DNA from 3 places in the Sphingomonas sp. FUKUSWIS1 genome. Region 2 is predicted to be linked to each of the others. Evidence: riboswitches for the same ligand, from Rfam matches in the RefSeq annotation. Region 2 holds a riboswitch; each other region holds the start of a gene.
The links. A riboswitch is a leader RNA that binds a small molecule or an ion and turns the genes downstream of it on or off. The one in region 2 is predicted to bind cobalamin.
Positions count from the first base shown of each region.

Region 1: linked by a shared signal. The riboswitch ahead of sphsw_RS06390 (TonB-dependent receptor) and the one ahead of sphsw_RS01445 (TonB-dependent receptor plug domain-containing protein) in region 2 are both predicted to bind cobalamin.
Region 3: linked by a shared signal. The riboswitch ahead of cobW (cobalamin biosynthesis protein CobW) and the one ahead of sphsw_RS01445 (TonB-dependent receptor plug domain-containing protein) in region 2 are both predicted to bind cobalamin.

Region 1 is NZ_JPJC01000090.1:15,148-19,880, reverse strand. Features, by position in the region: partial or broken gene sphsw_RS06395 (catalase) at 1-1,363, opposite strand, end outside; cobalamin riboswitch at 1,584-1,822, shown strand; gene sphsw_RS06390 (TonB-dependent receptor) at 1,991-4,162, shown strand; partial or broken gene sphsw_RS19690 (hypothetical protein) at 4,290-4,733, shown strand, end outside.
Region 2 is NZ_JPJC01000014.1:4,355-25,632, reverse strand. Features, by position in the region: gene sphsw_RS01525 (acyl-CoA dehydrogenase family protein) at 1-232, opposite strand, end outside; gene sphsw_RS01520 (glycosyltransferase) at 229-1,152, opposite strand; gene sphsw_RS01515 (glycosyltransferase family 4 protein) at 1,149-2,261, opposite strand; gene maiA (maleylacetoacetate isomerase) at 2,376-3,017, opposite strand; gene hmgA (homogentisate 1,2-dioxygenase) at 3,014-4,312, opposite strand; gene sphsw_RS01500 (malate synthase G) at 4,400-6,526, opposite strand; gene sphsw_RS01495 (LysR family transcriptional regulator) at 6,619-7,506, shown strand; gene sphsw_RS01490 (MarR family winged helix-turn-helix transcriptional regulator) at 7,461-7,958, opposite strand; gene hppD (4-hydroxyphenylpyruvate dioxygenase) at 8,047-9,117, shown strand; gene sphsw_RS01480 (Rieske (2Fe-2S) protein) at 9,134-9,565, shown strand; gene sphsw_RS01475 (isovaleryl-CoA dehydrogenase) at 9,634-10,800, shown strand; gene sphsw_RS01470 (carboxyl transferase domain-containing protein) at 10,832-12,433, shown strand; gene sphsw_RS01465 (nuclear transport factor 2 family protein) at 12,438-12,923, shown strand; gene sphsw_RS01460 (acetyl/propionyl/methylcrotonyl-CoA carboxylase subunit alpha) at 12,920-14,755, shown strand; gene sphsw_RS01455 (MaoC family dehydratase) at 14,755-15,207, shown strand; gene sphsw_RS01450 (HpcH/HpaI aldolase/citrate lyase family protein) at 15,204-16,028, shown strand; cobalamin riboswitch at 16,087-16,319, shown strand; gene sphsw_RS01445 (TonB-dependent receptor plug domain-containing protein) at 16,502-18,460, shown strand; gene cobO (cob(I)yrinic acid a,c-diamide adenosyltransferase) at 18,460-19,059, shown strand; gene sphsw_RS01435 (ABC transporter substrate-binding protein) at 19,056-19,904, opposite strand; gene sphsw_RS01430 (FecCD family ABC transporter permease) at 19,972-20,967, shown strand; gene sphsw_RS01425 (ABC transporter ATP-binding protein) at 20,961-21,278, shown strand, end outside.
Region 3 is NZ_JPJC01000172.1:115-3,883, forward strand. Features, by position in the region: partial or broken gene sphsw_RS10950 (molybdopterin molybdenumtransferase MoeA) at 1-366, opposite strand, end outside; cobalamin riboswitch at 604-816, shown strand; gene sphsw_RS10955 (HoxN/HupN/NixA family nickel/cobalt transporter) at 996-2,033, shown strand; cobalamin riboswitch at 2,194-2,410, shown strand; gene cobW (cobalamin biosynthesis protein CobW) at 2,549-3,598, shown strand; partial or broken gene sphsw_RS10965 (hypothetical protein) at 3,604-3,769, shown strand, end outside.

The sequences.
Region 1 (4,733 bases), on a different contig from region 2:
CGGTCGCCGCCGGGAAATAATTCACGTCGGACGCGCGGTTGGCGTGGTCGAGCTGGCCGTCCTGGTAATTGTTGACGACGCTCGCGAGCGGACGATTGACCGGCAACTGCATCGCATTGGCGCCGATGCGATAGCGCTGCGTGTCCGAATAGGAGAACAGCCGCCCCTGCAGCATCCGGTCCGGCGACGCCTCGATCCCCGGCACGAGGTTGGCAGGCGCGAACGCCGACTGCTCGGTATAGTCGAAGAAGTTGGTCGGCACCTTGTTGAGCGTCATCTCGCCGATCTTGCGGAACGGCACGCCCAGCCATTCCTTGGTGTCGTCGAACGGATTATAGTCGAGCTTGGCAAACGCCGATGCCGACATCGTCTGCACCATCAGGTCCCAGACGGGGAAATTGCCCTTGCCGATCTCGCCATAGAGATCGTCGGTCAGGTAGTTCCAGGTCGCGGTCGCCACCTGCGCGCCGTTCAGGTTGCGCACGCCCTGGCGGCTGATCCAGCGGAACTTGGCGAACATTGTTTCGCCCTTGGCATTGACCAGCTTGAAGGCATGGACGCCGTTGCCGTCCATCGTCCGGTAGGATGCCGGCGTACCGAGGTTCGAATAGACATGCGCGAGCATATTGGTCGCCTCGGGCGTCGCCGAGAAGAAGTCGAAGAAGCGATTGGGGTCCTGCTTGTTCGTCACAGGCGAGGGCTTGAGCGCGTGGATCATGTCCGGAAACTGGATCGCGTCACGGATGAAGAAGATCGGCAGGTTGTTGCCGACCAGATCCCAATTGCCCTGATCGGTATAGAATTTGGTCGCAAAGCCGCGCGGATCCCGCATGCCCTCTGGGCTGCCCGAGGGGTGGATCACGGTCGAGAAGCGGACGAACACCGGCGTCTGCTTGCCGGGCATGAACAGCGATGCGTCGGTGATGCTCGAAATGTCCGCGGTCGCGGTGAAGACGCCGTGGGCACCGGTTCCGCGGGCATGGACGACGCGCTCGGGCACGCGCTCCCGGTCGAAGCGTGCGAGCTTCTCGATCAGCGTCGTGTCCTCGAGCAGGACGGGGCCAAGGTCACCCGCCGCCTTCGAATGGCGGTTCTCGCCGATCGGCGCACCATTGTCGCGGGTCATCTGCGGTGCGGCGACACTGGCCGAATCACCCTTGGCTTCGACCGTGCCGGCCACACCGGCCTGCGCCAGCGCGGGCTTGCCGGCGCTGGACGGTGCCGCAGCGGTCGTCATGCGGGTTTCCGCCTGCGTCTCGGCCGGCGCCACCGTCTGCGCGGCAACCGGCTGAATCATGGCACCAGCCGATGTCGCAGCCAGCAGCATCGCCGTCACGGCCTGACGGCTCTTCACGTTCTTCATCTCGATCCCTTAATCCTGCATGCCATCAGCGTGGCATCCCCGCACAGAGCGTGCGGCACCGCCGCCTCCTGATCGAGGACGCGCATCGCGCCAAACGGAGCTTCTGGATCACAGCAATCGAGCAGGACGATCGAGCCGCCATCGTGCCGCTCGCCGGACGATTGCCGAACGATCCTGACCGGGATAGACCGGCGCCGCTGACCTGTTCGATCCGAGCAGGACGGCATGATCGCGTCGGTGCCCCGGAAGGGGCTTAATAGGGAACGCGGTGAGGGTGGTTCGCCACCTGAAGCCGAGGCTGTCCCTGCAACTGTAAGCGGCGAGCGCGATGCATTTCGCTTCTTCCTGCAAAGGAAGGGGCAGCCACTGGGCCAGACGTTGCGTCATGAGGGCCTGGGAAGGCCGTGTATCGTGTGGTGACCCGTGAGCCAGGAGACCTGCCGGCGTCTGGTCGCTCTTGCCTGGCCCAGGGGGTGGCCGCGGCACGGTACTCCGTCGAGCGACGACGTGTGCGGTGGGGACCGCACGGGCATGCGTGCCGGTCGCAATCGCGTCCGGCTGGCGCGGATGTCGGCCGTTCGCGGGAGGTCCCTGCCGGGTTCGCCAGACGCCCGGGGGATTACCGTAATGCCGTTCCTATTGTCTCGCCTCGCGCTCGCGGGGGCTATTCTGTCGCCTGTCTTCGCAGCACAAATCCACGCCCAGTCCGTGCCGGATCCCGATACCAAGGACATCCTGATCGTCGGACAGCATGCCCAGGACACGCTCACCACGCCGAATGCGACCGGCAGCCGCCTGGGCCTCACGCCGCTCGAGACCCCCGCGACGCTCTCGGTCATCGATGGCGCCACGATCCGCGCGCGTGGCGACCTGTCCGTGATCGACGCGACGAGCCGCGCACCGGGCATCAGCAACGCGGGCAATCCCGGTAATGGCGGCACCGCACTCGCCGCGCGGGGGTTCAGCGGTCAGGGCTCCGTGCTCCAGCTCATCGACGGCATCAGGCTGTTCCCGGCGGCCGGCACGATCACCTTTCCGACCGATCCGTGGATGGTCGAGCGGATCGACATCCTGAGCGGCCCGGCCTCCGTGCTCTACGGCCAGGGCGCACTGGGCGGCGCGGTGAATGTCCTGATGCGCAAACCCGATACGCAGCGGACGCACGTGGAGGGCGAGATCGGCTATGGCTCGCAGGACAGCTTCCATGTCGCGGCGGGCGCAGGGGGGCCGATCACCGAGCGCCTCTCCTACCGCATCGACGGCAGCTATCGCCGGTCCGACGGCTATGTCGATCGTGGCCAGTCGCGCAGCCATGCCGTCTCGGGCACGCTTCGCTGGGCACCGACCGACACGCTCGTCGTCACCGCGCGGGACGATTATGGCGACCAGAAGCCGATGCGCTATTTCGGCACGCCGCTGATCGAAGGACGGCTCGACGACCGCATCCGGGAGCGCAACTACAACACACGTGACGGCGTCATCCGCTACCGGGACAACCGTACCAGCCTGCAGCTCGACTGGACGCCGAGCGATGCGGTCACCGTCAGCAACCAGGCCTATCGCCTCACCTCCAAACGCTCCTGGCGCAATCTCGAAACCTATTGCTGGATCGCCGCGGACGGCGTCTGCGCCAACGGCAGCGGCAACACCGGCACTCCCGGCAGCATCCTGCGCACCGACATGACCGGCATCGTCCACGACCAGACGCAGTGGGGCGATCAGGGGAGCGTGACGTTCAGGACGGACGTCGCCGATGGCGTCGGCAACGACCTTGTCATGGGCTTCGACGTCAACCTCATCAAGCTGACCTACTCCCACAATTTCGGGTCTGATCCCCAGGTTTCGGAGGTCGATCCCTTCGCGTTCGATCCCGGTCTGATCGTCGACACGCAAGGCATCGCACCGCGCTACCGCACGCGCACGACCGAATATGCGGTCTTTGCCGAGGATCGGCTTAAGCTCGGCACGCACGTCTCGATCGTTGGCGGCGTGCGCTACGAGCGCGACACGATTCGCCGCTGGTCGATCGACTATCCGGGCGGCGCCGGTACCGAGACGTTCGTGCTCGACAAGCGGCTGCACAATCTGACCTGGCGGATCGGGAGCGTCTATCAGCCGATCCCGATGGTGTCGCTCTATGCGCAATATGCCACCGGCGTGGACCCGCTGGGGACGCTGACGACCTATTCGACCGGGCAGGTGCAGTTCAGCAACGCGGTCGGCGACCAGGTCGAGGTCGGCGCCAAGGCAGTGTTCCTCGACGGTCGCGGCAACGCCACCCTCGCCGCCTACCGCATCGTCAAGAAACGCCTGCTGGCGCAGCTGACCCCGACGAGCCCGGTCGAGCAGGTAGGCCAGCGATCGGCCAGGGGTATCGAGGCCGCGGTATCGCTCGATCTGCCTTACGGTGTCGGGATCGATGCGAACGGCAGCATACTCGACGCGACGTTCGACGACTTCGTCTCCGGCGACACGCGCTTTGACGGCAATACCCCGCCGGACGTGCCCGAGACGCTCGCCAATCTCTGGCTGCGCTGGAACGCAACGCGTGCGCTCCAGGCGCGCGCCGGGCTGCGCTACGTCGGGCGCCGCTATTCGGACAACGCCAACAGCTTTCGCGTCCCCAGCTACACCATGGTCGATGCAACGCTCTCCTATGCAGTGACGCCACGGCTCGCGGTCGACATCCACGGCTACAATTTATTCGACCGAAACTATGCGATCAGCACGTACAACAACCAGCAATGGGTGCTCGGCCGTCCCCGCGCGATCGACGTCTCGCTTCGCGTCGGCTTCTAGCGCGCCCCGCGGCCGGCAGCCCTTGGGACGGGCCGCCGGCGATGTCGCCCCCCGGGAAAACCCCGGATAGCCGGTCGCGCGCGCGCCCGCCTAAGCCGCATGGCCACCCCATGAGGAGACATTGCGCATGCCGTTTTACCGGGCTTCCGAGCTGTTTACCCTCCGTCCCGTGCCGCCCACGCTCGGCAAGCCGGCATGGATGAACCTGCGCGCCGTGCCGCGGGCACCCTGGGCGGGGGAGCCGGAGGCACTGCGCGGGCCCGGCATCTACGGCATGTTCCATGACGACCGGCTCGTCTATGTCGGCCTATATGCCGGCAAGGCCGAGCGGCCCTTTGGCGGATCGGTCCTCGAGCGCTGGGAGAAGCACGTCACCTATCAGACGCTGCGCTCGCCCTATGTCACCTTCGCCCGTCGGCATCTCAAGCATCTGCATGCGCTCGCCGCCGCAGAGCCCAACGGACCGATCGAGACGATCGTTGCGATGCTGGCACTGAACGGCGATGAAAGCCCGCTTCTCCAGCGCAAGGGCGGCAGCTGCACCTTCGCCAAGGCGCAGCTCGCAGCCGCA
Region 2 (21,278 bases):
CGCCGCGTCCGACCGTCCGCAGCGCATCGAGCAGTTCATCGGGTGCACAATTGGCCTGCCCACCGAGCGCCCGCGGGGCGAACCGCCGGTGCAGGCCGTGGCGGACCAGTGCGGCCATGCTGTCCGCGGGAAACATCGGGGCGGCATCATAACGCTCGCCGCAGGACGCGAGCGTCTCGACGAGGTCGAGGGACGGCGTCGCGGCGGCCGGCCGTGCAGTCGGGCCACTCATCGGTCGAGCCCCAGCGGCATGTCGCAGCGCATTGGCGGGAGCAGGGGTTCATCGCGCGCGACCCCGGAATCACCACCCGGCTGGTCGCGCCGCATCCGTCGCCACGCCGCGCGTGCGCGCCACTGATCGAACGACGGCAGAAAAGTGGGCTCGCCGCGCGCCACGCGATCGGACAGCGCCTGCATATGGTCCGCCATGCCCCCGGTCGCGCGACCGATGGTGCGCGCGGACACACGGGTCCACACACTCATCGGATGACCGAGCCGACCACCTGCCGCGACCGCTGCCTCGACCAGTGCACGGTCTTCCCCGGCGGGGATAGCGGGGACACCGCCCGCCGCACGGTAGAGCGGGGCAAGAATTGCCAGGCTTGCGCCGGTATGATCGCCGTGACGGGGCGCCGGATCCCAGCGGCACGGATCGATGTCGTCCTCGATCGCGCGTACACAGGCCCAGTAGCGGTCGAGCTTGATCTGCATCGCGTCCATGTCCGCCGCGAGCGGTTCGGCATCGTCGACGACGATCCGGCCGCCGACGATATCGAGCCCCGCGTCGATCGCGCGAAGCATCGCCGAGATCCAGTCGGGCGGCGGCCGGGTGTCCGCGTCGGTGGAGATGAGAACGCCGCGATGCGGATCGATGCGTGCAAAGCCGGCCTCCATCGCCAAGCGTCGTGCGGTGCCGGCATGCGCGCGCTCGGGCGGAAGATCGTGGCAGGCTACGGCAAGATGCAGTCGCTCGCCCCAGGCTGCCTGTGCCCGGGCCACCGCGGCGACGCTGTCATCGACGGTGTTGTTGATCAAGATCGAGACGCGGATCGGTCCATCCACGTCCTGTCGCGCGAGGGCGTCGAGCAGAATTGGCAGGCGGTCTGCCTCGTCACGCGCGGGCACGCATACGCAAAAGCGGGCGTCCGTCATGCCGCCCCCGCCAACGTGATCGGATAGTCAGACGCGCGGCCCCGTGCGGCGTGGCGTGTCGGCTGGATCATCTCTTCGTATAAATCCTCATAGCGGTCGATCATGACGTCGGCGTCGCAGATCGCCTCCGCGCGCAGGCGGCAGGCGCGGCGGTCGAGCAGCACCGCCCGCCGCGCGGCATCCGCGAGCGATGCGACATCGTCCGCGCGTGCGAGCGTGCCACAGGACTCGTCGAGGAGCGCCGGAATCGCGCCGCGCGCAAAGGCGGCGACGGGCGTCCCGGACGCGAGGGCTTCGGCGACCACCAGCCCGAACGGCTCCTCCCAGCGGGGCGTGCAGAGGAACGCACTCGCGCCGCCGACGAGCGCGCCGAGTGCCGCATGCTCGAGATGCCCGACATGCGTGACGTCGGCGCCGAGCCGCGGCAGGATCTCGGCTGCATAGTAATCCGGATCGGAGATCGGTCCGGCGATGCGGAGCGGATAGCCTGCCAGCCTCGCCGCGTCGATCGCCAGATGAAGGCCCTTTTCGGCGACGATCCGCCCATACCAGACGAGATAGCGGTCCGGACTTGCGGCAGGTTGGAAGGGGAAGCTCGCAAGGTCGATACCGTTCGGGATCGTCCGGTCGATCGGCGTCACGTGGCTCCACAGACCACGGATCGTATCTGATACGGCAACGAAGCGCATCGATGGTGACTTGCAGAGGCGGATGCCGCTTTCCAGCCAGCAGAACGGGGGTGTGTGCAGCGTCGTGACCATCGGCGTATCGAGCGTTTCCGCCATCGAGACGGGAAAATAGTGGAGCGAGTTGTTGTGGATGACGTCGAACCGTCGATTTCTCAGCATGCTCATCAACCGCAGATAGGCATGGTGTTCGCGGAAGAACGTCACGTCCTGCGCTTCGGCGGTGCCGGTTTCGAGAAGCGAGGTTTCGTCGCAGATTGCCTCGAGCCCCATTGCCGGATCGGATTTCATCGATGCGAATACTGTGACCGCATGTCCACGTCGGCGTAACGCGGTCGCCAACAGGTGCGTATGCATCTCGAGACCGCCAGCAAAAGGCTCGCGGATGGCATATTTGAGATGCGCAATAATTGCGATTCGCATTCCGGCCCCTTCACCAGCGATCACGATCTAAATCGCGTCGATTCGGTGAGAAACGCATCAATTCGGCTTTTATGTCCGCAACTCGGACCTTGTTTGTGCTAATCTATATCAATACTATAGCGGGTCGCGGTCAGGCTGCATGTCGGGATGTGCAGCGACGAAGGCCGGCAGGGTCGCGGCGTTCGTGGCGGCGGTGGCCAGACAGGGGTAGCGTGAGAGATCGACGGCGAAGCGTCCGGCCGCATAGACCTGCGGCACGAGATAGCAGTCGGCCAGCGTCGGCGTGGCGCCAAAGGCATAGCCGTCGCCATGGCGAGCGATCTGTGGCTCGATCGCATCGAATCCCGCGGTCATCCACCGCGTCATCCAGGCCGATACCTGATCGGGCGTCGCGGCGAAATCTGTCCTGAGTGCATCAAGGATCCGCAGATTGTTGACCGGATGAATGTCGCACCCGATCGTCGCCGCAATGCCGCGCACGATCGCGGCCTCGGTCGGATCGGCGGGCAATAGCGGCGCCGCCGGATAGGTCGCGTCGAGCCATTCGAGGATGGCAGGCGACTGCGTCAGGATCGTGCCGTCGCCGATCTCGAGCGCAGGTACCAGCCCTTGCGGGTTGAGCGCGAGATAGGCCGCGTCACGCTGCTCGCCGGTCCTGAGGTCGTGCGTGCGTTGCTCATAAGCGCACTGCTTCAGGTTCAGCCCGATCCGCACACGGTACGAGGTTGTCGACCGCCAATAGCCGTGCAGGATCATGCCGGCAGCACCGCCTTGGGGAAATCGGCCCAGACAGCGTCATAATCGAGCTGGGCATGCTCCAGCGCATGCGGCGTCGGTCGGTAGGGCCAGCAGCTCTCGACCATGAAGGCCATGGTCCCGTCGATCTTGTGCGGCTTGAGATCGGCGTTGGTCGCGGCAGTCCAGCTATCGAGGTCGGGACCGTGGCCTGCCATCAGATTGTGCAGGCTCAGACCGCCGGGCGTGAAGCCGGCCGCCTTGGCGTCATAGGCGCCGTGGATCAGCCCCATCGCCTCGGACATGACGTTGCGGTGGAACCAGGGCGGGCGGAACGTGTCCTCGGCGACCATCCAGCGCGGCGGGAAGACGACGAAATCGGCGTTCGCGCGCCCGGGTACGTCGGAGGGCGAGGTCAGAACGGTGAAGATCGACGGATCGGGATGGTCGAAGCTCACCGTGTTGATCGTGTTGAACCGCGCGAGATCGTAACGCCACGGCGCCAGATTGCCGTGCCACGCCACGACGTCGAGCGGACTGTGCTCGAGCGTCGTGCACCACAGCGCTCCCATGAATTTCTGGATAACCTCGAACCGCGTGTCGCGATCCTCGAACCAGGCGACCGGCGTTTCGAAATCGCGCGGATTGGCCAGCCCGTTCGCGCCGATTGGACCTAGATCGGGCAGACGGAACAGGGCGCCATGGTTTTCCGCGACATAGCCCGTTGCTTGCCCATCGGGTAGCAAAGCCCGGAAACGAACACCGCGCGGGATGAGCGCGATCTGGCCGGGCGCGACCATGATCCGCCCGAGCTCGGTCAGAAGTTCGAGCCGGCCGGACTGCGGAATGAACAGCAGTTCGCCATCGGCATCGACAAAGACCCGCGCCGTCATGTCGCGATTGGCGGCATAGAGATGCACCGCGACGCCCTCCAGATCCGCAGGATCGCGGGTGGCGAGCATCGTCGTCATGCCGTCGATCAGGTCGGTTCCCGCTGGCGGCGGCGCGCTCGGGTCCCAGCGCAGACGGTTGGGCGCCAGCGGACCGTCCTGCGCGCCCGCCGTGAAACGTGCGGCGCCGTCATATCGTACATAGGGCGGATGTTCGGCGGTCGGGCGCATGCGGTATAGCCAGCTCCGCCGGTTCTCGTGACGCGGTGCGGTGAAGGCCGTGCCCGATAGCTGTTCGGTGTACAGCCCGAAGGGAGGTCGTTGCGGCGCATTGCGCCCGACGGGCAGCGCGCCTGCGACGGCCTCGGTCGCGACATGGTTGCCGAAACCCGAAATATAGCCGGTGTCGGCCGGGTCGTTGGCCATCGTAACACTCTCCTCGCGCACCCCTGTTCGACGTGCCGCGGTGGCCGGGGGTTTCGCTCCGAACGATGGCCCCCGGCTAATATGGTGTCAACTGTTACCAGTTTGTACTGCTTTCGCCTCCTGCCGGAAGCGGTGGAGCAGGGGTTCGGTATAGCCATTGGGCTGATCAAGGCCCTCGAAGACGAGCGCGCGGGCGGCGCGATAGGCAAGGCTGGTTGCTTCGTGCCCTGCCATCGGCCGATAGTGCTGATCGGACGCATTCTGCGCATCGACCTTTGCCGCCATCTTCACAAAGGCGGCATCGACGGCGGCGGGCGTCGCGATGCCGTGGAGCATCCAGTTCGCCATATGTTGCGAGCTGATCCGCAGGGTCGCGCGATCTTCCATCAGGCCGATGTCATGAATGTCCGGCACCTTCGAGCAGCCGACGCCCTGATCGATCCAGCGCACGACATAGCCGAGAATGCCCTGCGCATTGTTCTTGAGCTCGTCGCGGATCTCGTCGGGGGACCAGTTATGGCCGTGTGCCAGCGGGATCGTCAGAAGCTTCTCGAGCGGCGTGACGGGCTCGCTCTGTCGTGCTGCCTGCCGCGCGAAGACGTCGACGCGGTGGTAATGCGTCGCGTGGAGCGTCGCCGCGGTGGGCGAGGGGACCCAGGCAGTGTTGGCGCCGGTCATCGGGTGCGCGATCTTCTGGTCGAGCATGTCGGCCATGCGATCGGGCGCGGCCCACATGCCTTTGCCGATCTGAGCGCGACCGCTGAGGCCACAGGCGAGGCCGATCTGGACATTGCGATCCTCATAGGCGGCGATCCAGCCGCTGGCCTTCATCTCGCTCTTGCGGATCATCGGTCCGGCGCGCATCGCGGTGTGCATCTCGTCACCCGTGCGATCGAGGAACCCCGTGTTGATGAACACGATGCGGTCCTTCACCGCGGCGATACAGGCGGCCAGATTGGCCGAAGTGCGGCGTTCCTCGTCCATCACGCCGACCTTGATCGTGTTGCGGTCGAGGCCGAGCAGATCCTCGACCGCGTCGAACAGCCGATTGGTGAAGCCCGCTTCGTCGGGGCCGTGCATCTTCGGCTTGACGATGTAGATCGAACCCTGGCGGCTGTTCCGGAAGCGACCAGTACCGTTCAGATCGTGAAGCGCGATCAGCGCGGTCACGATCCCGTCGAGAATGCCCTCGGGCGCCTCCGTCCCATCGGGCAGATGGATCGCGGGCGTGGTCATCAGATGGCCGACATTGCGGACGAACAACAGGCTGCGTCCCGGCAGGACGATCTCCGACCCGTCCTGCGCGGTGTAGCGGCGGTCGTGCTCCAGCGACCGGGTCAGCGTCCGGCCTCCCTTGTCGAACTGCGCCTCCAGATCGCCCTTCATCAGGCCCAGCCAATTGGCATAGGCCGCGACCTTGTCGTCGGCGTCGACCGCGGCAACCGAATCCTCGAGGTCGACGATCGTCGTGAGCGCGGATTCGAGCCGGACATCGGCGAGTCCGGCGGGGTCGGACGCGCCGATCGGATGGTCGCGATCGATGACAAGCTCGATGTGCAGGCCATTGTGGCGCAAGAGGATCGTGCTGCCGGCATGGCCGCGGAGCTGATCCGGTTGTGCCAGCACGGGCGGGCTGCCGTCCCAGTCGGTCCACGAACCCGTCGCAAGCGGCACGCTGGAATCGAGGAACGCCTTGGCCCAGGCGATCACCTGTGCACCGCGGTCCGGATCATAGCCCCGACCGGACGGCGTTCCGGGGATCACGTCGGTGCCGTAGAGTGCGTCGTACAGGCTGCCCCAGCGCGCGTTTGCGGCGTTGAGGACGAACCGGGCGTTGAGGACCGGCACGACCAGCTGCGGGCCTGCCAGCCGTGCCACCTCGTCATCGACGCGGGTCGAGGTCGCCACGAACGGCGCAGGCTCCTCGACGAGATAACCGATCTCGCGGAGGAAGCGTGCCTGTGCATCCGGATCGACGGGGCGGCCGGCAAGCGCGCCGTACCAGGCGTCGATCTTCGCCTGCAGCGCATCGCGGCGGGCAAGCAGCGCGCGATTTTCGGGTGCGAAGCGGGCGTAGATGTCGGCCATTCCGGACCAGAAGGCGGACGGGTCGACCCCGGTGCCGGGCAGCGCCTGGTCCTCGAGAAAGCGTGCCAGCGGTGCCGCGACACGCAGCCCCGCCTTGTCGATCATGCCTTCTGACGTCGCGCTCATTGCTCTCTCCCTATCTGAAGATCATTCTATACGAACGCCAGGCTGTTCGGTAGACGATCAAGTGTTGAAGCTGTCGATCACCGGGGGAACGAATGGATCCGGATGCCGCCTTGTTTGTCGACGTCGTCGCGGCCGGAAGCCTGAGCGGAGCTGCCCGCTTGCGCGGCATCTCTCCGGCGATGGTATCGAAACGGATCGTCCGGCTAGAGACGCGGCTCGGAGTGCGGCTGCTCAATCGTACGACACGGCGGCTCGAGCCGACGGCGCGAGGCGAGCGGTATCACGCGGACATGGTCGCGATCCTTGCCGCGATCCGGGAGGCCGAGGGGCGGGTCGGCGACCGGGCCGCCGGGCCGAGCGGTCCGCTCCGCGTCAGCGCGCCGACGTCGTTCGGGCGCTTGCATATCGCACCTCGGCTCAAGCCCTTTCTCGATGCGCATCCCGACATCGCGCTCGAACTAAATCTGTCAGACGGTTTTTCGGACCTGCTCGGCGAAGGTATCGACCTCGCGATCCGGATCGCGCCGACGGTCGAGCCGGGTTTTGACGCGCACCGGCTGGGCGACAGCCGCCGGGTCCTGTGTGCCGCACCCGCTTATCTCGAAACGGCGCGCATTCCCGACAGCGCGGCGGCGCTGGGTGACCATCGGCTGCTTGCGGCGCGCGGCCAAATGCCGTGGCGGCTGACGGGGCCTGACGGCGATTTCACGATCGATGCCGCGAGCCACGTGCGCACGAATTCGAGCGAGGTCGTGAGAGAATTCGCGCTGTCGGGCGTGGGGATCGCGCTGCGGTCGCTGTGGGATGTCAGCAGCGATCTGGCGGCGGGGCGGCTCGTTCGCGTCCTGCCGGCAATCGAGGGGAGCGCGGATGTCGGGATCTTTGCGCTGCACCCGCGCGGCGCAGTGCCGTCGTCGGTTGTCGCGCTGCTCGACTATTTGCGGACGCTGTGGACACCGTCACCGCCCTGGGCCGGCTGATCAAGCGCGCTGGTCACCGCGTCGATCCGGCGGAGCATCGCCGTGAACGCGGCGACTTCGGCCGGGTCGAACTGTGCAAAGATCCGCGCCTCCAGATCGCGTGCCTTGGGTGCGACCGCAGCGTAAAGCGTGCGCCCGGCATCGCTGAGCATCAACAGGTGCGAGCGACGGTCGCTGGCATTGGCGCGCCGTTCGAGAAGCCCGCGTTCGACCAGCGCAATCGCCGCGCGGCTTACCGTAACCTTGTCCATGCGCGTGCGGTGCCCGATTTCCGCCTGCGTGATGCCGCCGGTTTCGGCGATGACGGCGACCAGCCGCCATTCGGGGATCGAGAGACCGAACAGCGATTCATAGCTGCGCGCGATCGTGTCGCTGACGAGGTTCGACGTGAACGACAGCCGGAACGGGATGAAGTCGTCGAGCAGCAGTGGGCGGTCGGATGAAGCGGTCATGGCCCGGGATAGTATCAGTTGACACGATCTGCGTAAACGCGCAGTTGGTATCCAACGATACTATAAAGCTGTGAGAGGCTGTCGCATCATGGAGCATATGGACGTCAACCCGATGGGGTTGGATGGTTTCGAGTTCTGCGAGTTCACATCGCCCGATCCGGCGGCGATGGGCAAACAGTTCGAGCAATTGGGTTTCGTGCCCGCGTCCCGGCATCCGACCAAGGCAGTGACCCGCTACAAACAGGGTCGCATTAACCTTTTGCTCAACGCTGAACCGACGGGGCAGGCCGCGACGTTCCGCGCCGACCATGGTCCTTCGGCGAACGGCATGGCGTTCCGTGTTGCGGACGCCAAGGCGGCCTTCGACGCTGCGCTGGCACGGGGCGCGAAGGCGGCCGATGCGTCGCTCGGTGCGCTGGGCGACGAGAGCTACGCGCTGGAGGGGATCGGCGGATCGCTGCTCTATCTTGTTGACCGTCATGGCGGCGCTGGCAGCCTGTACGATGCCTGGGATCAAATCCCGGGCGCGGCGGAGGCCGAGGCGGAGAATTCGGTCGGTCTCGATCTGCTCGACCATCTCACGCACAACGTAAAGCGCGGGCAGATGCGGACCTGGTCGACCTTTTACGGTCAGATTTTCGGGTTCGAAGAGCAGAAATATTTCGACATCAAGGGCAAGGCGACGGGCCTGTTCAGCCAGGCGATGATCGCGCCCGATCGCGCGATCCGGATCCCGCTGAACGAGAGCCAGGACGACCACAGCCAGATCGAGGAGTTCATCCGCGATTATAACGGCGAAGGCATCCAGCATCTCGCGCTGACCACCGACGATATCTACACGACCGTCGAGAAACTGCGGGCTCGCGGCGTCCGGCTGCAGGACACGATCGAGACCTATTACGAACTGGTCGACAAGCGTGTGCCGAACCATGGCGAAGATCTCGAGCGGCTGCGGCGCAACCGGATCCTGCTCGACGGCAATGTCGGCGAAGAGGGGCTGCTGCTCCAGATCTTCACCGAACCGCTGTTCGGGCCGATCTTTTTCGAGGTCATCCAGCGCAAGGGCAATGAGGGGTTCGGCAACGGCAACTTTCAGGCGCTGTACGAATCGATCGAACTCGACCAGATCCGGCGTGGGGTGATCACGGTCGACGCGTGACGACGTCATGACGGACATGCAGGGCCAGCCGGGCGACGACAGTGCCGTGAGCGATGCGCCGTCGCCGGTGCGGCTGTTCGCCACGCCGGCCGGTATCGCGCTCGGGTCGATCGAGGCGATCGCACCCGGCCAGTCGAGAGGCTATGTCGTGCAGATGCGCGCGGGGCGGTTCCACGGTTTTGCGGTTCGGCGCGGTGACGGGGTCGTCGGCTATGTCGACCGCTGCCCGCACGCCGGACTGCCACTGGCGCGCGCCCTCGACGACTATCTGAGCCCGAATGGCGACTTGATCGTCTGTGGGTGGCATTCCGCACTGTTCAGAATCGACGATGGCCGCTGCGTCGGCGGCCCCTGCGTGGGTCAAGCGCTTGCGGTCTGGCCGATCACGGTCGTAGACGGCGTGATCACGACGCTCGGCGCGACGGCTGCGGTCCCTGACCCTCGCTGAGCATCGGGCGAGAACGGTAAAGAGAACAGCCCGGCAAGCCACGGGAACAATACGGTAAGGAGAGTTTCGTGACGCCAGATTTCGACTTCGCGCTGGGCGAAGCCGCGGACATGATCCGCGACACGACGCAGCGTTTTGCGAAGGAGAAGATCGCTCCGCTGGCTGCGAAGATCGATGCGGACGACTGGTTTCCCCGCGAGCTCTGGCCGGCAATGGGCGAGCTGGGGCTTCACGGCATCACCGTCGAGGAAGAGTATGGCGGGCTCGGGCTCGGCTATCTCGAGCATGTCGTTGCGGTCGAGGAAGTATCGCGCGCATCGGCGTCGATCGGCTTGAGCTATGGCGCGCATTCCAACTTGTGCGTCAATCAGATCCGCCGCTGGGGCAATGCCGAGCAAAAGGCGAAATATCTGCCCAAGCTGGTGTCGGGCGAGCATGTCGGAAGCCTCGCGATGTCCGAAGCCGGGGCGGGATCCGACGTCGTGTCGATGAAGCTGAAGGCGGTGAAGACTGAGCGCGGCTATGTCCTGAACGGCACCAAGTTCTGGATCACCAACGCGGCCTATGCGGATACGCTCGTCGTCTATGCGAAGACGGGCGAGGGATCGAAGGGGATTACCGCCTTCCTGATCGAGAAGGACATGCCGGGTTTCGCGATCGGGCAGAAAATCGACAAGATGGGCATGCGGGGCTCCCCGACCGCCGAGCTCGTCTTCACCGATTGCCACGTGCCGTTCGACGCGGTGATGGGACCGGAGAATGGCGGCGTCGGTGTGCTGATGTCGGGCCTCGACTATGAACGCGCGGTGCTTGCGGGCATTCAGCTCGGCATCATGCAGGCCTGTCTCGACGTGGTCATCCCCTTTGTCCGTGAACGCAGGCAGTTCGGGACCGCGATCGGGCAGTTCCAGCTGATCCAGGCCAAGATCGCCGACATGTATGTCGCGTTGAGTTCCGCGCGCGCCTATGTCTATGCCGTCGCGCGATCGTGCGATGCGGGCAAGACGACGCGGTTCGACGCGGCGGGCGCGATCCTGCTGGCGAGCGAGAGCGCGGTGAAGGTCTCGCTGGAATCGATCCAGGCTCTGGGTGGCGCTGGCTATACCAAGGACTGGCCGGTCGAGCGTTTCATGCGCGACGCCAAGCTGCTCGACATCGGCGCGGGAACGAACGAGATTCGCCGGATGCTGATCGGACGCGAACTGATCGGTGCCGCACCCAAGGTGATGCAATGAGCGTGCGGATCAGGTCGCTGCGGGGTGAACGGTGAGCGGGCCCGTCCTCGATACGAAGCTGTCGGTCGACGCCGAAACGTTCCAGGCGAATGCGGCGCACAACCGCGCGCTCGCCCAGCGCCTGCGCGACGACGTTGCGCGCGTCGCGCTCGGCGGGGACGCCCGTTCGCGCGACCGGCACGTTGCGCGTGGCAAACTGCTTCCGCGCGACCGGGTCGAGCGCTTGCTCGATCCGGGTTCGCCGTTCCTCGAGATTGGTCAGCTCGTCGCCAACGGCCTGTATGACGACGCGGTCCCCGGCGCGGGAGTGATCGCGGGGATCGGCCGCGTTGCCGGGCGGCAATGCATGATCCTGTGCAACGATGCGACGGTGAAGGGGGGGACCTATTTCCCGCTGACCGTCAAGAAACACCTGCGAGCGCAGGAAATCGCACAGGAAAATCGTCTGCCGTGCATCTATCTCGTTGATAGTGGCGGGGCGAATTTGCCCCATCAGGCGGAAGTGTTTCCCGATCGCGAGCATTTCGGGCGTATCTTCTACAACCAGGCGCAGATGTCGGCGCTGGGGATTCCGCAGATTGCCTGCGTGATGGGAAGCTGCACCGCGGGCGGCGCCTATGTCCCGGCAATGTCCGACGAGACGATCATCGTCCGCGGGCAGGGCACGATCTTCCTTGCCGGGCCGCCGCTGGTCAGGGCGGCGACGGGCGAGGTGATTTCCGCGGAGGACCTCGGTGGAGCGGACACGCATGGACGACGGTCGGGCGTCGTCGATCATGTCGCGGAATCGGACGACCACGCGCTGACGATCGTTCGCGACATCGTCTCGACTTTGCCGCCACAGGTCCCTGTCACGGTGAACCGGCAACCGGCACGCCCGCCGAAATACGACGCTGAGGGGCTTTACGGTGTCGTGCCGTCCGATGTGCGCGCACCCTATGACGTGCACGAGGTGATCGCACGGCTGGTCGATGGCAGCGAATTCCATGCGTTCAAGGCGCTTTATGGTACCTCGCTGGTGTGCGGGTTCGCACATATCCACGGGCTCCCCGTCGCGATCCTCGCCAACAACGGCGTCCTGTTCAGCGAAAGCGCACAGAAGGGCGCGCATTTCATCGAGCTCGCCTGCCAGCGCAAGGTACCGCTGTTGTTCCTCCAGAACATCTCGGGTTTCATGGTCGGCGGGAAGTATGAGGCGGAAGGCATTGCCAAACATGGTGCAAAGCTCGTGACGGCAGTCGCGACCGCGACCGTGCCGAAGATCACGGTGCTGATCGGCGGCAGTTTCGGCGCCGGCAATTACGGCATGTGCGGACGCGCCTATTCGCCACGTTTCCTGTTCAGCTGGCCGAACAGCCGGATCAGCGTGATGGGCGGCGAGCAGGCGGCCTCGGTCCTCGCCACCGTTCACCGCGACGCGGACGACTGGACGGCGGAGGAGGCGGAAGCGTTCAAGGCGCCGGTTCGTCAGAAATATGAGGACGAGGGGAATCCCTGGTACGCGACCGCGCGGCTGTGGGACGACGGGATCATCGATCCTGCGCAGACCCGCGACGTTCTCGGCCTCGCGCTCGCCGCGACGCTCAACGCTCCTATCGCCGAACGCCCCGCGTTCGGTGTGTTCAGGATGTAAGCCGATGATCCTGCTATCGTTTCTGCTGGCCGCGGGTCAGGTCACACCGGTCCAGCCGATCGTCAAGGGCACCGGCTTGCCGCCAGTCGTGGTGACCGAGGAGGCTGGCGTCATGGTGCCGATCGACGCGATGTTCGCTGCGTTGGCCACCCGCGATGGCCAGGCACTGCTCGCACAGGTACGCCCCGAGGGGGGTGCTACGGCAGTGGAAGAAATGGCCGACGGCACGCGCATCATCCGCCGGACCGGCTGGTCCGACTTCGCCGCCCGTCTGAAGCCCGGACCGGAGCGATATGCGGAACGCCTGACGGATCCCGCCGTGGATATCGATGGCGATATCGCGATGGTATGGTCGCCCTATGTCTTCACCATCGACGGCCGGGTCGCGCATTGCGGGACCGACCATTTCGACATGGTGCGCGACGCGGGCCGGTGGAAGATCCTCAACATCACTTGGTCTAAGCGGACCACCGGATGCCCCGCGCAATGATCGAATCACTGCTCATCGCCAATCGTGGCGAGATCGCCTGCCGCATCATCCGCACAGCTCGGGCGTTGGGAATCCGCACGATCGCGGTCTATTCCGATGCCGATGCGGGCGCGCTGCATGTCAGGCACGCGGACGAGGCGGTGCATATCGGTGCGAGCCCGGCGCGCGAGAGCTATCTGGTCGGAGAGCAGATTATCGCCGCCGCGCTCGCCACCGGCGCTGAGGCTATTCATCCGGGGTACGGGTTCCTGTCCGAGAATGCGGACTTCGCGCAGGCCGTGCTTGATGCAGGGATCCTGTGGGTTGGCCCCGATCCCGACAGCATCCGCGCGATGGGGCTGAAGGATGCCGCGAAGCAGCGAATGATGGCGGCCGGGGTCCCGGTGACGCCAGGCTATCTGGGGGAAGACCAGTCGCCTGATAGGCTCCAGCGTGAGGCGGATGCCATCGGCTACCCGGTCCTGATCAAGGCCGTCGCCGGCGGCGGCGGCAAGGGTATGCGCCGCGTCGACGCGTCCGCCGACTTTGCCGACGCGCTCGCGTCGTGCCAGCGCGAAGCTTCCGCATCCTTCGGCAATACCGACGTGCTGATCGAGAAATATATCCTCTCGCCGCGGCATATCGAGGTGCAGGTGTTCGGCGACCGTCAGGGTAACGTTGTCCATCTGTTCGAACGCGACTGTTCGTTGCAGCGCCGGCATCAGAAGGTGATCGAGGAGGCCCCGGCGCCCGGCATGGATGATGCGACGCGCGCGGCGATCTGCGCGGCGGCGGTGCGCGCGGCACAGGCCGTGAACTATATTGGCGCGGGTACGATCGAGTTCATCGCCGATGCGAGCGAAGGCCTGCGCGCCGATCGGATCTGGTTCATGGAAATGAACACCCGGTTGCAGGTCGAGCATCCCGTCACCGAGGAAATCACCGGACAGGATCTGGTCGAATGGCAGCTGCGGATTGCCAGCGGCGAGGCGTTGCCGCTGCAGCAGCATGATCTTGCGATCCGCGGATGGGCGATCGAGGCGCGGCTCTATGCGGAGGATCCCGCCAAGGGTTTCCTGCCGTCGATCGGGCGGCTCGAGGCGTTCGATCTGGGTGATGCGGCGCGGGTCGATACGGGCGTCGAACAGGGGGCGGACATCTCGCCCTATTATGACCCGATGATTGCCAAGGTGATTGCCTGGGGCGACACGCGTGAAGCCGCGCGCGAGACGTTGGCGGAGGCGCTGGACAAGGCGGTCGTCTGGCCGGTCCGGTCGAATGCGGGGTTTCTCGTCCAGGCGCTCGACCATTCGGAATTTGTCGCGGGAACGCTCGATACCGGGCTGATCGCCCGCGAAGGTGCGGCGCTGATGCCCCCGGCGCAGCCCAGCGAGGAAGCGCTGATCGAGGCCGCGCGCACGCTCGTACGCGCCGAGCCGATGGCGGGCTTTCGTCTCAACGCGGCCCCTTTGAAGGCCGCGCGGTTCCTGCTCGACGACGACGCGGTGACGATCGATCTCGACGGTCGCGGCGTCCATGAACCGGTCGATGCCGCCCTCGTTTCCGATGCCGGGCAGACCTGGCAGTTGCGGCCCTGGCGTGCGTCTGGCGCGGCGATGGGGGCGGCAGCGGATGGCGCGATCTTATCACCGATGCCGGGACGGATCATCGCGGTCGACGTGGCTGTCGGGGACCGTGTCGCAAAGGGGCAGAAGCTCGTGACGCTGGAGGCGATGAAGATGGAGCATTCGCTCGTCGCGCCGTTCGACGGGACGGTTGCCGAACTGACCGCGATCGAAGGCGGGCAGGTGAGCGATGGCATGGTGCTCGCGCGTATCGAGAAGGATGACTGATGGCCGGCCGCTATTTCGACCGATGGGTAGTCGGCGACCGGATCGTCCATGAGATCCGCCGCACCGTCACGGAGACGGACAACCTCCTGTTTTCGACGATGACGCACAATCCGCAGCCGCTGCACCTCGACGCGGAGGCGGCGAAGGCGAGCGAATTCGGCCAGATCCTCGTCAACGGCACCTTCACCTTCGCGCTGATGGTCGGCCTGTCGGTGGGGGACACGACGCTCGGGACGCTCGTCGCCAATCTCGGTTACGACAAGCTCGTGCATCCAAAACCCGTCTTTATCGGCGACACGATGCGCGCCGAGACCGAGGTCGCCGAGCTCAAGCCCAGCCGGTCGCGCCCGAACGCCGGGATCGTCACATTCATGCACCAATTGATCAACCAGCGTGACGAGATCGTCTGTCAGTGCCTTCGCTCGGCGCTGCTGCTGCGGACGTCGGCATGAGGTTGCGCTCGCTGCTATTCGTGCCCGCAGACCGGCCCGAGCGTTTTGCGAAGGCCGCAGCGAGCGGGGCCGATGCCATCATCCTCGATCTGGAGGATTCGGTCTCGCTCTCCCGCAAGGCTGTTGCCCGCGAGGCGGTCCGGGCCGCGTTGCAGGACCACACCGACGTCGTGCGGATGGTCCGGATCAATCCCGTCGACTCGGGGTGGCTGGACGACGATATCGCTGCGGCGAGGGGCGCCGATGCGATCATGCTGCCCAAGGCGACCGGACCCGCGACCGTCCTCGCGCTGGTCGAGGCTTATGGCGATGACTGTCCGCCGATCCTGCCGATCGCGACCGAAGTGCCCGCCGCGATCTTCACACTGGGCGAATATGCGCGGGTCAACGGCCGGTTATGCGGCCTGACCTGGGGCGCCGAAGACCTGCCCGCGGCGATCGGCGCGGCGACCAGTCGGGAGGACGACGGGTCCTATACCGAGCCCTATAAGCTCGTACGATCGCTGCTGCTGTTCGGCGCGCATGCGGCGGACGTAGCGGCGATCGAAACGGTCTATCCAGCAATCGCGGACATTGACGGGCTGGCAGCCTATGCCGCGCGCGGCAGCCGCGACGGCTTCACCGGCATGATGGCGATCCACCCGTCGCAGGTCGCCACGATCAACGCCGCGTTCACGCCGGATGCGGCGAGCGTGGCACGTGCGCATGCCGTCGTCGCAGCGTTTGCGGCGGCTCCCGAGGCCGGCGCGCTGCAGCTTGATGGACGGATGATCGATGCGCCGCACCTGCGCCAGGCGCGGGCGATCCTCGCGAGACTCTAGGCCCATTGGCGGCAGGAATTTTCTGCGCTACCGTCGCCCCGCGAAACCGGTGAAGGCCGGGGTCGCAGATCGCGTCGGTGCCCCTCGGGGCTTCAAAGGGAATGCGGTGCGGGAGGCGAGCCTCCTCATGCCGCGGCTGTCCCTGCAACTGTAAGCGGTGAGCGCGGTGCGCATGTTCCTTCGTTATGAGGGGACGACCACTAGGCCTGAGCGTAAGCGCAGGGCCCGGGAAGGTCGCGTACCGGGCGTCGACCCGCGAGCCAGGAGACCTGCCGGCGCTCGGTCGCTCTTGCCATGGTCCAGGGGATGGCCGCGGCACGGTACTCCGTCTGAGCGACGAACCATGCGGCGGGGGCCGCTTCGGTGCGCGTGGCGGGTGCAGTTCGGCGTACACCCCAAGCGTTGCGCCGGCTGTCCGTGGCATCGGACGGCAGGCCCCGGCCGGTCGCTCGCGACGCCGGGAGTATCGTTTCATGACCAGAGTTTTCGTTTCGCTTGCGGCGCTCGCGACCGCCACGGCCTTTGCATCGCCGGGCGCGGCCGAGCCCGATCCGGTTACTGCGGCGACGGGCGAGGCGGCAGCGGGCGGCGCCGAGCTGGTGGTTACCGCATCGCGATCAGGCGACGCTGTTCCCGCCGATCAGCTCGGGGCGTCGGTGACGGTGCTCGACGCCGCTACGCTCAACCAGCGCCAGACCCGGATCGTGTCCGACGTGTTGCGCGACGTCCCTGGACTGGCGGTCAGCCGGACCGGCGCGGTCGGGGGGACGACGCAGGTCCGGATCCGTGGGTCGGAGGGCAATCACTTGCTCGTGCTGATCGACGGGATCGAAGTGTCCGATCCCTATCAGGGCGAATATGATTTCGGCACGCTGATCGCCGACGAGGCGGCACGGGTCGAGGTGCTGCGCGGCCAGCAGTCCGCGCTGTACGGGTCCGATGCGATCGGCGGCGTCGTCCAGTATCTCACGCTCAGCGGCGCGGAGGCCCCGGGTGTATCACTGCGGGCCGAAGGGGGATCGTTCGGCACATTTTCGGGCGGCGCGCGGGTCGCGGGCGTAGCGGGCAATCTCGACTACGCGCTGTCGAGTTCGACCTATCTCACCGACGGCACGCCGACCGCACGGGGCGGATCGCGCGACATCGGCGCGAAGAGCGTCGGCGCGACGGGCAAGCTCAGCTGGTCGCCCACCGACACGCTGAAGGTCACGGGCGTCGGGCGCTACAGCTATACCGATGCCGACAGCAACGACACGGCATTGAGCGGCCCGCAGTTCGGCACGATCGTCGATACGCCAGGCGCGCGCAGCACGGTCGAGGCATATTACGGGCTCGTCCGGGCCGAGTTGGCGCTGGCGGATGGCCGCTGGACGAATGCGCTCAGCGGCCAGTTTGCCGATACGACACGCCGGGCGCTGGTCGACGATGCCTTGAGCTTTGGCAACAAGGGCCGGCGGTACAAGGGATCGTTCGAAAGCGCCTTCCGGTTCGGCACCGATCGCATCCGGCATCGGCTGACCGCCGCAGTCGATGTCGAGCGTGAGGAATTTCAGACGCTTAGCGCGGCTCCTTCGGAGTTCGTCTTTACGGGACGGCGGCATACCGACAATATCGGGATCGTTGGCCAGTATGACGTCGTCGTCGACGATGCGCTCGCGATCGGCGGATCGGTGCGGCGCGACGAGAATAACCGGTTCGATGACACCACCACCTACCGCGCGCAGGCGAGCTATCGTTTTGCGACCGGAACGCGGGTGCGCGGCGCCTACGGTACCGGCGTGAAGAACCCCGGCTACTTCGATCTCTTCGGCTATTCCGACGGTCGTTACATCGGCAATCCGAACCTCAAGCCCGAAAAGTCAAAGGGGTGGGAAGCCGGGGTCGAACAGGCTTTCGGGGGGGATCGTGCGACGATCGGCGCGACCTATTTCGACAGTCGGCTGACGAACGAGATCTTTACCACCTATCCTGCCCCCGACTTCGTCGCGACGCCCGGCAACCGCAATACGCGATCGACGCAGCATGGCGTCGAGGTGTTTGCCACCGCCCAGCCGATTCCGCAGCTGCGCTTCGACCTCGCCTATACCTATCTGAAGGCGCGCGAGGACGGGGGCGTGGAGATCCGGCGCCCCAACCATATCGGCAGCGTCAACATGACTGCGTTCAGCCGCGACGAGAGCGCCTCGGCGACCCTCACCGTCCGGTATAATGGCCGGCAGCAGGACGATGCCTATACCGATCCGAGCTATGTCCCTGTCCGCGTTTCGCTCCAGGAATATGTCCTCGTCAACCTGAACGCGGCGTACAAGCTGACGCCCCGGCTATCGGTCTTCGGTCGGGTCGAAAACCTGTTCGACGAGCGGTACGAGGAGGTGTTCAGCTATGTCGGTCAGGGGCGCGGTGCCTATGCCGGCGTGAAGGCAGCATTCTGATGCGGAGCGAGGCGGAGCACACGGCGCGGATGGCCAAGAAGAAGGTCGTCCAGGACAAGATCGTCGCGGCCAAGACGATCGAGAAGGGCCTGCTGATGGTCCACACCGGACCGGGCAAGGGCAAGACCACCGCGGCGCTCGGCATGGCGGTGCGGATGATGGGGCATGGGCGAAAGGTCGGGATCGTGCAGTTCGTCAAGGGTGCGATGACGACCGGCGAGAAGGTCATCTTTGACGCCTTCCCCGATCTGGTCGAATTCAAGCCGATGGGCGAGGGCTTTACCTGGGATACGCAGGATCGGGCCCGCGATATCGCCGTGGCGCGCGAAGGGTGGCACGAGGTCCGCCGGATGATCCTCGACCCGAGCTATGCGATGGTCATCGCCGACGAGATCAACATCGTCCTGCGCTACGACTATCTGCCACTCGACGAGGTACTTGCGGGATTCGCAGCGCGACCGGCGATGACGCATGTCGTGGCGACGGGGCGCAACGCGCCCGAGGCGTTGATCGCCGCAGCGGATCTCGTCACCGAGATGGGGCTGGTCAAGCATCCGTTCCGGGGCGGGGTCAAGGCCCAGGCCGGCGTCGAGTTCTAACGGCCGCGGCGAGGACTAGCTGGACGCTGCGTGCGCAACTGCGCCGCGAGGCTTTGCGCGGCCAGCACATAGGCGGGACCTCCGCAGACGGTCCACGCCTCGGGGATGCGCAGACGGGGAATCCCGTCGAGAATCGGATGATGCAGCATTTCGGTGCCCTGATCGGTCACGCGGTCGGTGGCGCTCTCAACGACGAGATAGTCCGGGCGTGCCAGCGCCATTTGTTCGAGCGACAGTTGCGAAAGTGCCGGCTTGCCGAGCCGGGTCGCGAGATTGGCCAGCCCGAGACGCTGCATCAGTTCGTCGACGAGCGTGCCGGTACCCGTCAGGAAACCCCGACGCTGATAATAGGCCGCCGTACGACCACCTCCCGGGGCGCGCGGCAATCGTGCGAGCGCGGTGTCCATCCGGCGGATCAGCGTTTCGCCGCGATCGGGGTGCCCGATGGCTGCGGCGACCTGCCGGACTTGCGTCACGATCGCGGCATAGCTGTCCGCGGGGGGCAGATCGAGCGTCGCGACGTTCCGGCCGGCGAGAACGGCCGTGACCGTCTGGCGTCGGAACGGCGATGCGATCACGAGATCGGGGCGGAGCATCAGGACGTCTTCGGCGCTGCCACGGCTGACGGGCATGGTACGCGCGGCGTTGGCGGCAGCGGACATGTTCGGATCGCGCGCGAACCGGGTCAGTGCGACGATCTGCGCGGGGTCGGCCAGCGCCAGAAGATACTGGTCAGCGCACAGGTTGAGCGAAACGATACGCGCCGGCGGTCGAGGCGCTGCCGCCGCAGCAGATGCGCCAGCGGCAGCGATGATCAGGATGGTCAGGAGACGGCGTCCGCGCATGCGCAAAGCCCTGCCGCAGCGGCCGCTTATGCGCTAGGCGGAAAAGGATGCGGTGGGATCTGGCACTATGGAACGCGTGACGCGTGCGCGATTGGTCGGTAGCCTCGCGCTGCTTGCGCTGCTGGCCGGCGCTACGTCGGTCGCGGTGGGGAGTGCGGCCATCCCGCTGGCGCATGTCGTGCGGGCGCTCAGCGGGCAGGGCGATCCGATCGAACGCGCGATCCTGTTCGAACTTCGTCTGCCGCGCGCGATCCTCGGGCTCGCGGTCGGCGCGATGCTGGGGCTTTCGGGTGCTGCGCTGCAGGGGTTCCTGCGCAATCCGCTGGCCGAGCCATCGGTGCTGGGCGCGTCGAACGGGGCATCGCTGGGCGCGGTGATCGCGCTGTATTTCGGGCTGGCGGAGCTTCATCCGGCGATGCTGCCGATCGTGGCGATCGCTGGGGCGTTCGCGGCGCTGGGGTTGCTGTTCGTGCTGGCGGCCGGGTCGCAAAGCGCCTTGTCGCTGATCCTCGCGGGGATTGCGGTTGGAACGCTGGCGGTCGCGGGGGTCAGTCTGGCGCTCAACCTGTCCCCGAACCCGTTTGCGGCGATGGAGATCATGACCTGGTTGCTCGGGTCGCTTGAAGACCGGTCGTTCAGCCATGTCGCGCTGGCGCTGCCCTGTATCGCAATCGGCATGGTGCTGGTCGCCTGGGACGGCCATGCGCTCGACGCGCTGACGCTCGGCGAGGATGGCGCACGCGCGCTCGGCGTCGATCTGCGAAGGACGCGCGTGCGGATGCTGGTCGGGGTGGCGATCGGGGTCGGCGGGGCGGTCGCGGTATCGGGCGCGATCGGGTTCATCGGCCTGATCGTCCCGCATCTCGTCCGGCCGATGACCGATCGCTCGCCATCGGCGATCCTGCTCCCCTCCGCATTGGGCGGTGCTGCATTGCTGACCTTTGCGGACGTGCTGGTACGCGTGATCCCGACGTCGAACGAACTCAAGCTAGGGGTCGTTACTGCGTTTCTCGGCGTGCCGGTGTTCCTCGTGCACCTCATGCGCGAGCGGCGGCTGTGGTAGCCCTTTCCGCGGACCGCCTCAGCGTCCGCCGTGCCGGGCGGGTCGTGGTCGACGATGTCAGCTTCGCGGCAGAGGGTGGTGCGCTCATCGGGATCGTCGGCCCCAATGGGGCGGGCAAATCGACGCTGGTTCAGGCGCTTCTCGGGCTGGTTCCCGCTACGGGGGAGATCCTGCTCGACGGGGTTCCGCTGGCGGAGCGCTCGCGACGCGAGATTGCACGGACGGTCGCGTATCTGCCGCAGGGTCAAAGTCTTCATTGGCCGCTGAGCGTCGAACGTCTCGTCGCGCTGGGCCGGTTGCCCCATCTCGCA
Region 3 (3,769 bases), on a different contig from region 2:
GCCGTCGAGCATCAGCCGGTCGCCGTCGCGCGCGGCTTCCTCCTGGACGAGCACCGTGTCGGCGCCCGCCGGCATCGCCGCGCCGGTGAAGATCCGCGTCGCCTGTCCCGCGCCGACCGAACCGGTGAAGGGGCGCCCCGCCGCACTTTCGCCGATGACCGTCCACGGCCCGGGCAGATCTGCGTAGCGGATCGCATAGCCGTCCATCGCCGAGAGGTCGGTCGCTGGCTGGGTGCGGCGGGCGAGAATGTCCTCCGCGGCCCAGCGGCCCATCGCCGAGCGCAGCGGCACGGTTTCGGCGGGGACGCGCGCGGCCATGGCGAAGAGGCGGGACTGGGCGTCGGCGACGGGGACGAGAGGGCGCATGCGGGCTCCGTTCAGCGGGGCGATGAAGGTCTGCGCTGCTCGCACGATTGCCGCGGGGCGGAAAGCGGGCAACGCCGCGACCGGCAGGACACCGGTCGGTTATGCGATCAACGTACGAGGTAAGGCAGACGTTGCGGTGAGATGGGACGACATGCCCTGCGTTGCGTCGCGCGCAAATCCTGTCGTCAGCGCAGGCAAAACGCGCTAGCCCTGTGGCGCAGGTCCGACGCAAGCCGGATCCGCACAGATCGCGTCGGTGCCCCTCGGGGCTTGAATGGGAATGCGGTGCGGGGTTCGCCCCAAGACCGCAGCTGTCCCTGCAACTGTAAGCGGCGAGCGACACGCACCCGCCCCCTGCGACGGGGGCAGCCACTGGGCCGATGGCCTGGGAAGGTGTGCGTCGAGCCTTGACCCGCGAGCCAGGAGACCTGCCGGCGTCTGGTCGCTCTTGTCCCGGTCCAGGGGGTGGCCGAGGCACGGTGAACGCCGTCTGAGCGACGACAATGCGGCGGGGGCCGCATCGGCGACGCATGCCGGCCGCTCAGGGCGTCCGGTCGGCGCGCGTCCCGGTCGTTCGCGGCAGGCCCCCGTCCTCGTCGGACGCCGGGGATGTGCCAATGACCAAGATCATGACCGGGCGGACCGCCGGTCGTTCGACGCGACACCGGATCGGCTGGATGTTCGCGATGCTGGTGGCGGCCAATATCGCCGCCTGGGGATGGGCGTTCGCGCTGTTCCAGGCGCAGCCGCTGATGCTGGGCACCGCGATGCTCGCCTGGGGGCTGGGGCTGCGCCACGCGGTCGATGCGGATCATATCGCGGCAATCGACAATGTGACGCGCAAGCTGATGCAGGATGGGCAGCGGCCGATCGGGGTCGGCTTCTGGTTCGCGATCGGCCATTCGGGGATCGTCCTGATCGCCGCGGTGGCGATCGCGCTGACCGCGAGCGCGCTGGCGCAGTTCGAGGCGTTCAAGCAGGCGGGCGGGGTGATCGCGACGCTGATATCCGCGCTGTTCCTGTTCACGATCGCGACGATGAACCTGATCATCCTGCGATCGGTGTGGCGGACCTTCGGCCATGTCCGCGGCGGCGGGCGCTATGTCGAGGAGGATCTCGACCTGCTGCTCGGCAATCGCGGGCTGCTCGCGCGGCTGTTCCGGCCGATGTTCCGGCTGGTCACGCGCAGCTGGCACATGGCGCCGCTCGGCTTCCTGTTCGGGCTGGGGTTCGACACCGCGACCGAAGTCGCGATCCTCGGCCTGTCGGCGAGCCAGGCGGCGGACGGGTTGTCGATCGGTACGGTGCTGGTGCTGCCGGTGCTGTTCGCGACGGGCATGGCGCTGGTCGACAGTGCCGACGGGGTGGTGATGCTCGGCGCGTATGAATGGGCGTTCGTGAAGCCGATCCGCAAGCTGTATTACAACATCACGATCACGCTGATCTCGGCGATCGTCGCGATCGCGATCGGCGGGATCGAAACGCTCGCGCTGCTGGCGTCGAAGCTGGGCCTGAGCGGGGGCGTGTGGGACGTCGCTTCGGCGCTGGGCGAGAATTTCAACGGGCTGGGCTTTGCGATCATCGCGCTGTTCGTGGCGTGCTGGGTGCTGAGTTTCGCGATCTACCGGTGGAAGCGGTTTGACGAGATCGAGGTGGTGCGGGGGTAACGAGCAGCGTCGTCATCCCGGGCTCGACCCGGAACCTGGAGCCGGGCACCGGATCATGCGTGGCCCTGGGTCCTGGCTTTCGTCAGGATGACGGCGGTCATGTGCATTGGCACAATCGCCAAACTCCTCTAAACCCAACCCCGAGGTTTGGTTCTACCGAACCTCAACAGATCGCGCCGGTGCCCTTCGGGGCTTGAATGGGAATGCGGTGCGGGAGCTTTGCCTCCCAATGCCGCGGCTGTCCCTGCAACTGTAAGCGGTGAGCGAGACGCACAGGCCCCCGATGCGGGGGCAGCCACTGGGTCACGGGACCTGGGAAGGCGTGCATCGAGCTTCGACCCGCGAGCCAGGAGACCTGCCAGCGTCATGGTCGCTCTTGCCTTGATCCAGGGGATGGTCGCGGCACGGTACTCCGTCTGAGCGACGAACGCGTGTGGCCGTCTTGGTCGCGCGCGCGTGTGGCTGCGGATGTGCGTCCGTCCGTGGCTGTCGTTCCGACGCCCGGAGAGTATCGCATGACCGAACCCCAGCCGACCCTGGCCAAGATTCCCGTCACCATCGTCACCGGATTCCTCGGCGCGGGCAAGACCACGCTGATCAGCCATCTGATCCGTAACGCCGGGGGCCGGCGGCTCGCGGTGATCGTCAATGAATTCGGCACGCTCGGTATCGACGGCGACATCTTGAAGGGGTGCGCGATTCCCGATTGCCCGGCCGAGAACGTCGTTGAGCTCGCCAATGGCTGCATCTGCTGCACCGTCGCGGACGACTTCATCCCGACCGTCGAGACTTTGCTCGCGCTCGACCCGCGGCCCGACCATATCCTGATCGAGACGTCGGGGCTCGCTTTGCCCAAGCCGCTGCTCAAGGCGTTTGACTGGCCCGCGATCCGGTCGCGGATCACGGTCGACGGGGTGATCGCGCTGGCCGATGCGGAAGCGGTCGCCGCGGGACGGTTCGCGCCCGACCTCGCCGCGATCGAGGCGCAGCGGCGCGCGGATCCGAGCGTGGATCACGAGACTCCGCTCGCCGAGGTGTTCGAGGACCAACTCGCCTGTGCCGATCTGGTGCTGCTGACCAAGGCGGATCTGGCGGGCGAGGCGGGGGTGGCCGCGGCGCGCGCGGTGATCGCGGCGGAGTCCGCGCGTGCGTTGCCGGTGATCGCGCTGACCGACGGGGTGATCGATCCGCGCGTCGTGCTCGGGCTGAACGCGGCGGCGGAGGACGACATCGCCGCGCGACCGTCGCACCATGATGGCGCGGACGATCACGAGCATGACGATTTCGACAGCATGATCGTCGACCTCGGCGAGATCGCGGACCCGGCGGCGCTCGCCGCGCGGATCGAGACGCTCGCGCGCGACGCCGACATCCTGCGCGTGAAGGGTTATGCCGCGGTGACGGGCAAGCCGATGCGGCTGCTGGTGCAGGCGGTCGGGGCGCGGGTGCGGACGCAATATGACCGGCCGTGGCGCGGCGACGAGGCGCGCCAGACGCGGCTGGTGGTGATCGCCGAGCATGATCGGATCGACCCCGCAAGGATCCGGGCCGCGCTTCAGGGCTGACGGCGATGCACGTCGTCTTCCGCGAAAGCCACGGGCTGGAGGAGAGTGCGGTCCCGCAGGACCTCGCGCAGACTCCGGCGGATCTCGTCGTCCTGTCCTTTTCGGACGGGGATCTCGGCGCGTTCGCGGCCGGGTGGCGGCGTGCGGCGGCGAACGGGAGCCCGCTGCCGT